DNA from 3 places in the Massilia sp. CMS3.1 genome. Region 2 is predicted to be linked to each of the others. Evidence: predicted binding sites of a transcription regulator. Region 2 holds the regulator's gene; each other region holds the start of a gene.
The links. Region 2 encodes LexA, which represses DNA repair genes until DNA is damaged. Its sites were predicted from a motif close to ACTGTATNNNNATACAGT; they were not measured.
Positions count from the first base shown of each region.

Region 1 (3,275 bases), on a different contig from region 2:
CCCCGGCGCGCCGTGACGACGGCGTGGCCGGCAATGCCCTCCTGGGCGGTGGGCGAGGGCGTGAAGCGCAGGTCGAGGTCACCGCGTTTGGCCGTGAATTCGCACAGCGCACGTACCGCGACGACATAGCTCAAGCAGCCTGCTCCCACTGCAGGTAGCAGACGGCCACCGGCATGTCGTGCGCCGCACAATAATCGATCCAGCGCAGCTGGTTGTCCTGCAGGCGGTCGCCCGGCCCCTTCACTTCGATCATCTTGTAGCGCCGCTCAGCCGGCCAGAACTGAATCAGGTCCGGGAAGCCCGTACGATTGGCCTTCACGTCGGCCAGGATGCGCTCGCACCAGCGCTTCACGTGCGCGGCCGGGATGCAGTCGAGCGCGAGCTCCAGCAGCGCGCGGTCGAGGCTTTCCCAAGACACGAAGGGCGCCGAAATGCCGGCCTTTTCCTCGAAGTGCGCGAGGATGGTGGCGCGGTAGCGGCCGTCGTCGCACTGGGCCAGGCAGTCGGCGAATTCCTGCGCGCGGCGCTGGTGGAAGTCGAGGCTGTACAAATCGGCGGGGGCGCGGTGGAAGGGGTGAAAGAAGGCGCCGGGAATGCTGGCAAAAATCGCGCGCCAGCACAGCAGCCCGAACAGGGCATTGGCGAGCATGTTCTCGACATAGAATACCGGTGCCTCGTCGCAAGCCAGGTGGTCGCGCACGGCGCCTTCGACCCACGGACCGTCGCAGGGAATCGGGAGGCAAACGTCCAGGCGCGCGGGAGTGGCGGGACGGCGCGCGATCGACTTCGGGTGGCCCAGTTTGCGTGCCAGGCGCGGGCCCATGCGCTGCAGGTGCTGGGATTCTGCGTCGTTCTCGGGTGCGCGCTCGGCTTCCTGCAGCAGTTGCCAGGCCTCGGGGAAACGCTCGGCCTTTTCCAGCACCCGGATCGCGCGTCCGCGCGAACCCGGATAGCCGCAGCGCGTGTAGACATCGATCGCGCGCTGCCAATCCTGCTGCTTTTCGAAGTGCTGGCCGACCTGGAACAGGAATTTCTCGCGCCGGCTCTCCAACCAGTCGTTGTCGAAGGCGTGGATTGGCAGCTCGCTCAGTACGTCGTCGATCGGCTCGAGTGCGGCATAGAAACGCTCTTTGCATGTGTGCAGTTGCAGATAATGGTCGATGTCGCGCTGGTCGCGAAAACCGCGTGAGGCTGGGGAGAACTCGACCTGCTCGAAGCGATACACGCCGAGGTCGGCGAGGACGAATTCGGTCCAGTCCTGGCGCAGGTTGCCGAAGAAGATCAGGCGCAGGCGGTCGCACAGCGGTTTCACGAGGATGCGCAAGGCGACGTCGGTGCAGCCGGCGTACCAGTGGGAAAAGGCGCGGCTGTCGCAGAACGCTTCGCGCAAGGCTTCGAGCTGCTCGGCCTTGCGTGCATTCTTCTGCTGCGGATGGGACTGAAAAGCCGAGGCGATCTCGGGCTTGGCCAGCAGATCGAACAGCTCATCGAGGGAGATGACTGGATCAGTCTCGATCCAGCCTGTCGGCAGCAAGTGCTGCGCGGCTTCAACCGGGCAGCCGATTTCCGCATAGTTCATTTTGCTGGCACGGAACAGATTCCCTTTGCGCATCACCATGCGAACGAACAGCGCGCGCGCCGGCTGCGGCAGTGCGGGAAAGGCTGCCATGAAGGCGCGTTCGTCGTCGGTCAGCAGGTCGTCGTAACGCCCGCCAAGCCAATCCAGGACACTCTGGAAATTATCCAGATAATAAAACTCGTTTTCCAGAATCCTGTTCATTATATGAGGCGACAACTGTGCTTATGTACAGTATAGCCTCACGATTCACGAAGACCCAGCGCTTTCGGCCGGATTACAGCGGCGCCGTGGTTTTTTGCCACATCACGGGCGCGTCGGTTTCGGCGGGCATTTCGGACCGCTGCAGGCGCCGGCGGCATCGCGTTCGCCGCGGTGGCGTTCGGAATGCTGGATGATCGCCGATATCAGGGCGACATCGCTGTCGACCGGGGCGTCGGCACTCGGGGCGACTTTGCGTGGGCGCGCGTTGCCTTCGAGGCGGGCCTTTGCCGGGCCGGCGCTGCGCGCCGGCGTGGATTTGACGGCGCGGCTGGCGAGCTTCGGTGCCTTGTCCACTTTTTTCTGGGCGGCAGGGCGCGCGGCGGCCGGCGCTGTCTCGGACTTGACTGGTTTTGGCCGCACGCTTTCCTGCACCGGACGTGGCGCTGCCGCCGCTGGTGGCGGCTTCGCGCCCGCCAGTTCGTGCGGCGGCAGCATGACCAGCGGTGGCGGGGCGCTGGCGAGCGTCGCGTCGCGCCCGCGCGCCGACTCGTCATTGATGACTGCCGTGCGCGGCGCTTCCATGACCGGCGCGGGCGCCGTGACCGCGGCGGGCGGCACCGAGGGCGGCACGGCAGCGTCCGCCATCATGGGCGGCGCGGCAACGATGGCAAGATCGTGCTGGACTTGCAGTTCTTGCGCTGTCCGGTGGTTGTCGTAGGCGAGCCAGGCGATGCCGCCGGCCAGGATGCCGGCCAGTGCCGCCGCCGCACCATACGACGCCAGGCGCACGCCGGACATGCGCGTGCCAGGGCGTCGCGCCGAGTCGCGTTCGAGCATCGCGAGAATATTCTCTTCCCCGACGCCACGACGCGACGACATCAGGTTTGGTCTTGTCGAGGCTGCTTGATTTTCGTCTGTAGGGCGCACGGCATACCTCCTAAGATGGACGTTCCTGCTCCGATTAGAAACAATCTGGGGAAATCCATGCTGATCTTTGTCGCACTTCTGTATTTTTGCGTGGCCTGCAGCTTGATATGGCTTGCATGCTTCCCGAGCGGACGGACATTGATCAACCAATTGATGTTTGGCATGCGCAGCCGGTTCGGGCGCATCGCCGGCTGGCGTCCCGGCCGGGCGGCGAATCTGCTGCCCGGGCGGCGCGACCTGCAGGGCCGCGTCGACTACCTCCTCAAGCACATGCGGCGCAACTGGATCGTGCTGGCGATCGTGGTGCCGGCGGTGGCGATTCCTTCCCTGCTGGCGCTGGCCTTGCGCACACCCGACATGCTGCCCGGCTACGAGCCGACCGAGGCCCTGCCCGACGCCCAGATCGCCGCACTGCTGCAGGGCGAGCAGCTGGTGCCACCAAGCGATCCGCCGCCGCTGGCCTTCAGTACCCAGGAAGTGGTGCAGGTGCGGCCGATGCTGGTCAACGCGAGCCGCAACTGGGGCCTGATGCATCCGGACTTCAGTCAACGCCTGCTGCTCGCCTTCA
Region 1 is NZ_JBIMES010000011.1:147,061-150,335, reverse strand. It holds gene ACHAC9_RS18140 (ATP-dependent DNA helicase) at 1-134, opposite strand, end outside; gene ACHAC9_RS18135 (VRR-NUC domain-containing protein) at 131-1,780, opposite strand; gene ACHAC9_RS18130 (hypothetical protein) at 1,883-2,659, opposite strand; gene ACHAC9_RS18125 (M15 family metallopeptidase) at 2,765-3,275, shown strand, end outside.
Region 1: a site for LexA is predicted at 1,795-1,812, ahead of ACHAC9_RS18135 (VRR-NUC domain-containing protein). Genes of this name have one in related genera too.

Region 2 (3,275 bases):
GCGCTGTGCAGGTCGGTGTACGGCAGCAGCGCGAGGTAACGTGCGCGCTTGATCGCGGTGTCGACCTGGCGCTGGTAGTGCGCCTTGGTACCGGTCAGACGTGCCGGCATGATCTTGCCGTTTTCCTGGACGAAGTCCTTCAGGGTGTCGACGTCTTTGTAATCGACCTGTTCCACGTTTGCAGCGGTGAAGCGGCAGAATTTCTTACGCTTGAACAGCGGATTTTGCTGTTTGCGCTTTTCTTTAAGCTTGGCTTTGTTTTTGTCGAACTTTTTACCGAATGCCATTTGAGGCTCCTGTATCTAAAAGGTGGCCGCTAATAATTTAAGCGGCGGCACTAAAATCAATGATGTGAAACACCAGGGCTTTACTGTTGCGATTCTTCCTGGCCAAAAATCCTGTGAACTGGTGCGCTGCACCCAACTCTGCGCTGGCGAAGCGGCCCGAAATCTCACCCGCGGCGAATGCGGCAATTTCGAACTCGACCAGCCTGTCCACCCCTGCCTCGACCTGCTGCGAACTGTGCATCAGGATTGCCGAGACGACCGGCACGCCGGCGGGGGTAAAGCGCAGTACGTCGCGTTCAGCGATGCTGGCGACGACTTGTAGCTGGTTCACTTCAACGCGTTCACGATTCCTGGCAAGAAAAACTTAGGCAGCAGCGGCGGCTGGAGCAGGAGCAGCGGCTTGGGCCGGGGCTTCTGCGCGGTGGCTCTTGGCTGCGTCTTCGCGCTGGACCGACTTCATCATTGGCGATGGCGTGGTTTCAGCTTTCTTCATCTTCACGGTCAGATGACGCAGCACGGCATCATTGAACTTGAATGCGGTTTCCAGCTCGACCAGGGTCTCGTTGTCGCACTCGATGTTCAGGCAGATGTAGTGTGCCTTCGGCAGCTTCTGGATCTGGTAAGCCATCTGACGACGGCCCCAGTCTTCGACGCGATGGATGTTACCGCCGCGGCTAGTCACCGTGGTCTTGTAACGCTCGATCATCGCCGGGACTTGCTCGCTTTGGTCCGGATGGACGATAAAAACGATTTCATAATGACGCATGCAACACTCCTTGAGGACGTTTAAACAAATGCCCACCTCGGCGTCAAGACGAGTGTGGGAAGGGAAAGCCGGCAATTATAGCGCGATTGACGCACCAGCGCAATCGCTGCCGATCCTGGCAGCGCCGTCGCCCCCCAGCGACACTTGCTGCACGGGAATCGTTAAATAATCAGGATTTCTCTTGCATTCCACGAAATACTGTACAAAAATACAGTCTGAATCATCAACCATGCCAGACCTATGCTCAAGCTCACCGCAAGGCAAGAACAGATCCTGAACCTGATCAGGGAAGCGATCGACAATACCGGCTTCCCCCCGACCCGCGCCGAAATCGCAAAAGAATTGGGCTTCAAGTCGGCCAATGCAGCGGAAGAACACCTGCAGGCCCTGGCGCGCAAAGGTGCGATCGAGATCGTCTCAGGCACCTCGCGCGGCATCCGCCTGATCGGTGCTTCCCTGCGCGATCCGGTGCCGGCGCATGTGCCTCCCATTCCGGCCGCCTTCCTGATGTCCCTGCCGCTGGTCGGCCGCGTCGCCGCGGGCTCGCCGATCCTGGCGCAGGAACACGTCGAGGCGACCTACAACGTCGACCCTTCCATGTTTGGCGCGCGTCCCGATTTTCTCCTGAAGGTGCGCGGTTGGTCGATGCGCGATGCCGGCATCATGGATGGCGATTTCCTCGCTGTGAAGAAAGTTGACAGCGCCAAGAACGGCCAGATCGTCGTGGCCCGCATCGGCGAAGACGTCACCGTCAAGCGCTACCGCAAGACCGGCGAGACGATCGAACTGCTGCCGGAAAACCCTGACTTCACCGTGATCCGTGTGGAACCGGGCGACGAGTTCGCGCTCGAAGGCCTGGCAGTCGGACTGATGCGCAGCTGGCATTAAGCCGCGTTCACAAGCTGCCGCAGATAAAAAAAGCCGCTTCTCGCGGCTTTTTTTACGTCGAAAATTAGTTCTTTGGCCTCGGCGCCGCGCCGATCGGCTTGTCGAAGTCATACTGCTTCTCTCCCGGATTGGCGGCAATGATGGCGTTGTGCTCCTTGACATACGCTTCGGTCGCGCTGCGCCAGACGGCGACATCGGCCAGCACCAGCTGTGCGCCGACCTTCGCTTCTGCTGACAGGTTTTCCTGGACCTGCGCCAGGTGGGTATTCGCGCGCTCGATCTCGGCTGCGTTCATCAGCTTGGCAAGATCGGCCGGAATCTGCTTGGTGAGTGGAGAAGCTGCATTCAGGTTCTCGACAAAGCCGTTGTAGCAGGTCTGCCATTTATTGATGGCATTCGAGACGCGCGCAATGTCCTCGCTCTGCTTCGAAACGGGCGGAATACGCGGCGCCGGGCAGGCAAACTTGCCCGATTTGAGTTCGGCGCCATCGTAGGTCATGCTCCAGTGTGCAATGTCGGCACGCCGCACACCGCGCTGCTTCATCAGCTCGAGTGAAGCGATGGCGACCGCATTGCCTTTCGCGGCCGCCTTGCTGAACCACTGCTGCGCCTTCGCTTCGTCGACCGCGCCCGCCTCGCCGTACAAATACATGGCGCCGAGCTGCTGCTGGGCCTCGACATTGCCGGCGGCGGCCAGCTTCGTGTAAGCAGCCAGGGCTTGCGGGTAGGCCTTCTTGCTGAACAGGGCGTTCGCATCGGACAAGGCGTCGGCATGCGCGGCGTTACAGGCGAGCAGGCTGGCAATCAGGAGAAGACGCTTCATGAGCTGTGATGGAGAATCGAAAACCCATCATACCTCGCGCTCATCCCCGGCTCAACCATCCTTACGCTTCTTTATGGGGCGCCGAGCCGGGAGCCGAGCGCGGCACGAAAATCTTCCAGCAAATCCTCGGTATCCTCGATGCCCACCGAGACCCGGATCAACGACTCGGCAATGCCCATGCCGGCACGGCGCTCGGCGCCCATCTCGAAGAAGATCGTGTGCGCAACCGGAATCACGAGCGTACGCGTGTCGCCCAGGTTGCTGGCCGGGATCGCCAGTTGCAGGCGATTCAGGTAATCGAAAGGATCGATATCGTCGCGCAGCTCAAAGCTGAGCAGCGAGCCGGCGGAGCGGAACAGGTCGGTCGTGAGGCCGTGCTGTGGATGCGAAGCGAGCCCGGGGTAATGGACCGCGGACACCCTGTCATCGGCTTCGAGCATCTGCGCCAGCGCGAGCGCATTCGCGCAAGTGCGTTCCATGCGCAGCGCCAGCGTTTCGGCGCCGACGGCGA
Region 2 is NZ_JBIMES010000014.1:68,121-71,395, reverse strand. It holds gene rpsR (30S ribosomal protein S18) at 1-287, opposite strand, end outside; gene priB (primosomal replication protein N) at 325-618, opposite strand; gene rpsF (30S ribosomal protein S6) at 652-1,053, opposite strand; gene lexA (transcriptional repressor LexA) at 1,294-1,941, shown strand; gene ACHAC9_RS19890 (sel1 repeat family protein) at 2,006-2,764, opposite strand; gene ACHAC9_RS19885 (cystathionine gamma-synthase family protein) at 2,836-3,275, opposite strand, start outside.

Region 3 (3,275 bases), on a different contig from region 2:
CGGCGTTTTCATCTGGTGCGCGGCGTCGGCAATGAAACGCTTTTGCATGTCGATGGTCTGGGAGAGCCTGCCCAGCATGTCGTTGAGCGAACCGACGAGGGGCGAGATTTCCTCGGGTACCTGGCGCGAATCGATGGGAGACAGGTCGTCCGAGGAGCGCGCGCGAATCCGTTCCTGGAGTTCGGCCAGCGGCGACAGGCCGCGCGAGAGGGCGAACCAGACCAGGGCCAGGATGATCGGCAGGATGATAAACTGGGGCAGGATCACGCCTTTGATGATCTCGTTGGCGAGCAGTGCCCGCTTGTCGAGCGTTTCCGCCACCTGCACCAGGGCCTTGCGCGGGAAGGCGGGCGAGGTGCTGCCGGGTGGCGCCAGCGGGTCGAGGTTGATGTACAAATAGGCCACGCGCAGCGGATTGCCGTTCAGGGCGGCGTTGCGGAAGTGGACCGCGCCATCCTTGTCGGCCTCGTCGTCGTGCGGACGCGGCAGTTCGCTGTCGCCGTCGACATGGCGCCCGGCGGCGTCCAGCACCTGGAAATACACGCTGTCGATATCGTCGGCGCGCAGGATGTCGCGCGCGCTCCCGGGCAGGCGTGTATTGATCGCCCCGTTCTCTTCGCTTACCTGCTGGGCCAGCACCGTGACGCGGTCTTCCAGCGCATGGTCGAACGGTTGATTCGCAATCGATTTCGCGACCAGGTAGGTGATCGCAATGCTCATCGGCCACAGCAACAACAGGGGCGCGAGCATCCAGTCGAGGATCTCGCCGAACAGCGAATGCTGGATGTTTTCTTCGGGCTCGGGATTCGGCGGCACGTACAGCGGCTCGGGCAGCCCGGCCTCAAACCCGGCCAGGGTGCTGTCTTTCAGCCGCTCTTGCTCCTTCGCGCGCTCGGTCACTTCTGCTCGGCGGACTGCCCGGTGCCGGCGCGCGCGGCGTCGGAGTATTTTTCCAGGCAATAGCCCAGGCCGCGCACGGTGGCGATGCGCACCCCGCCGACCTCGATCTTCTTGCGCAGCCGGTGCACATAGACCTCGATCGCGTTGTTCGACACTTCCTCGCCCCATTCGCACAGGTGGTCGACCAGCTGTTCTTTCGAGACCAGGCGTCCGGTACGGGCCAGCAGGATTTCCAGCAGCCCGAGTTCGCGCGCCGACAGGTCGAGCATCTGTTCGTTGATATAGGCGCTGCGTCCGACCTGGTCGTAGACCAGCGGGCCGTGGCGGATCACGGTCGGGCCGCCGCCGGCGCCGCGCCGGGTGAGGGCGCGCACCCGCGCCTCGAGTTCCGACAGGGCGAACGGCTTGGCCATGTAGTCGTCGGCGCCCAGGTCGAGGCCCTCGACACGCTGCTCGACGGAATCGGCCGCGGTGAGGATGAGCACCGGCAGCAGCGAAGCGCGGGCACGCAGGCGGCGCAGCACTTCCAGGCCCGACATCTTCGGCAGGCCGAGGTCCAGGATCAGGAGGTCGAATTCCTGGGTGGACAGGGCCGTGTCGGCATCCTCTCCATTGCGCACGTCGTCGATCGCGTAACCCGACTGGCGCAGTGAGCGCGTCAGTCCATCCGCGAGTACGCTATCATCTTCAGCAAGCAAAATTCGCATAAGATCACCCTGTTATCAATTAGACCTCCCGGCTGTCCTCATTGTGTTTGATTTGGCGCAACAATGCGAGCGTTCCTTTAACAGATGGGCAAAATCACGCTTGCCAGAACCACTGTATTTCTATACAGTGTTACCCTTGTAAAGCGTGAGGGTGCCCACACCTTGGTACCTCCAAGACTGAGAGAAAATTATGGACGACAAGAAAGTAGTACACAACGCTGCTGAAAAAAGCAAAGCACTGGCTGCCGCCCTCGCGCAAATTGAAAAGCAGTTTGGCAAGGGTTCGGTCATGCGCATGGACGCGAACACCCCCGTCGAGGAGGTGCAGACCGTCTCCACCGGCTCGCTGGGCCTGGATATCGCACTCGGCGTCGGCGGCTTGCCGCGTGGCCGTATCGTGGAAATCTACGGTCCGGAATCGTCGGGTAAAACCACGCTGACGCTGCAGACCATCGCGCAAATGCAAAAAATCGGCGGCACCTGCGCCTTTATCGACGCCGAACACGCGCTCGACGTGGGTTACGCACAAAAGCTGGGTATCAATCTGTCGGAGCTGCTGATCTCGCAGCCGGACACCGGCGAGCAGGCGCTCGAAATCACCGACGCACTGGTGCGTTCGGGTTCGGTCGACCTGGTGGTCATCGACTCGGTGGCGGCACTGACGCCACGCGCCGAGATCGAAGGCGACATGGGCGATTCGCTGCCGGGTTTGCAGGCACGTCTGATGTCGCAGGCACTGCGCAAGCTGACCGCCTCGATCAACCGCACCAACACGCTGGTCATCTTCATTAACCAGATCCGCATGAAGATCGGTGTGATGTTCGGCAGCCCGGAAACCACGACCGGCGGTAATGCGCTGAAGTTCTACGCCTCCGTGCGCCTGGACATCCGCCGTACCGGTTCGATCAAGTCGGGCGACGAAGTGATCGGTAACGAAACCAAGGTCAAGGTCGTCAAGAACAAGATCGCGCCGCCGTTCCGCGAAGCGCACTTCGACATTCTTTATGGAGAAGGCACGTCCCGCGAAGGCGAAATCCTCGATCTTGGCGCCGACAACAAGATCGTGGAGAAGTCCGGTTCCTGGTACAGCTATAACGGCGAACGTATCGGCCAGGGCAAGGACAATGCCCGTCAGTTCTTGAGAGACCGCCCAGCATTGGCGCGCGAAATCGAGAATAAGGTACGTACGGCACTCGGCGTGCGCGAGCTGCCGCCGCCTGTCGGCGGTGATGCGGAAGACAAGGCGCCGAAGCTGAAGGCTGTTGCAGAGTAATTGGATGGGGCCGTCCTGCGGCCCCGTTCGATGCATTTCATCGCCATGCGTGGACCTCCGTTAAGCTTGAAAGGTCGGGCCCTGCGTTTCCTCTCCATGAGGGAGCACAGCAGGCTCGAGCTCAAGCGCAAGCTGGCCCGCCATGCGGAGGAGGGCGACGACATCGACGCTCTCCTCGATTTTTTAGAGAAGAACAACTGGCTGTCGCAGGAGCGCTTTGCCGAATCGCTGATCAACCGTAAGGCTGCGCGCTTCGGCAACAGCCGCGTTTTCGCCGAACTGCACAGCCATGGCGTCACCGGAGAAGCGCTGGCCGAACTCAAGCCGGGCCTGGCCGACAGCGAAGCCGCACGTGCGGTGGAGGTCTGGCAGCGCAAGTTCGGTAGCGTCGCGCA
Region 3 is NZ_JBIMES010000002.1:426,920-430,194, reverse strand. It holds gene ACHAC9_RS05630 (sensor histidine kinase N-terminal domain-containing protein) at 1-900, opposite strand, end outside; gene ACHAC9_RS05625 (response regulator transcription factor) at 897-1,607, opposite strand; gene recA (recombinase RecA) at 1,798-2,880, shown strand; gene recX (recombination regulator RecX) at 2,926-3,275, shown strand, end outside.
Region 3: a site for LexA is predicted at 1,719-1,736, ahead of recA (recombinase RecA). Genes of this name have one in related genera too.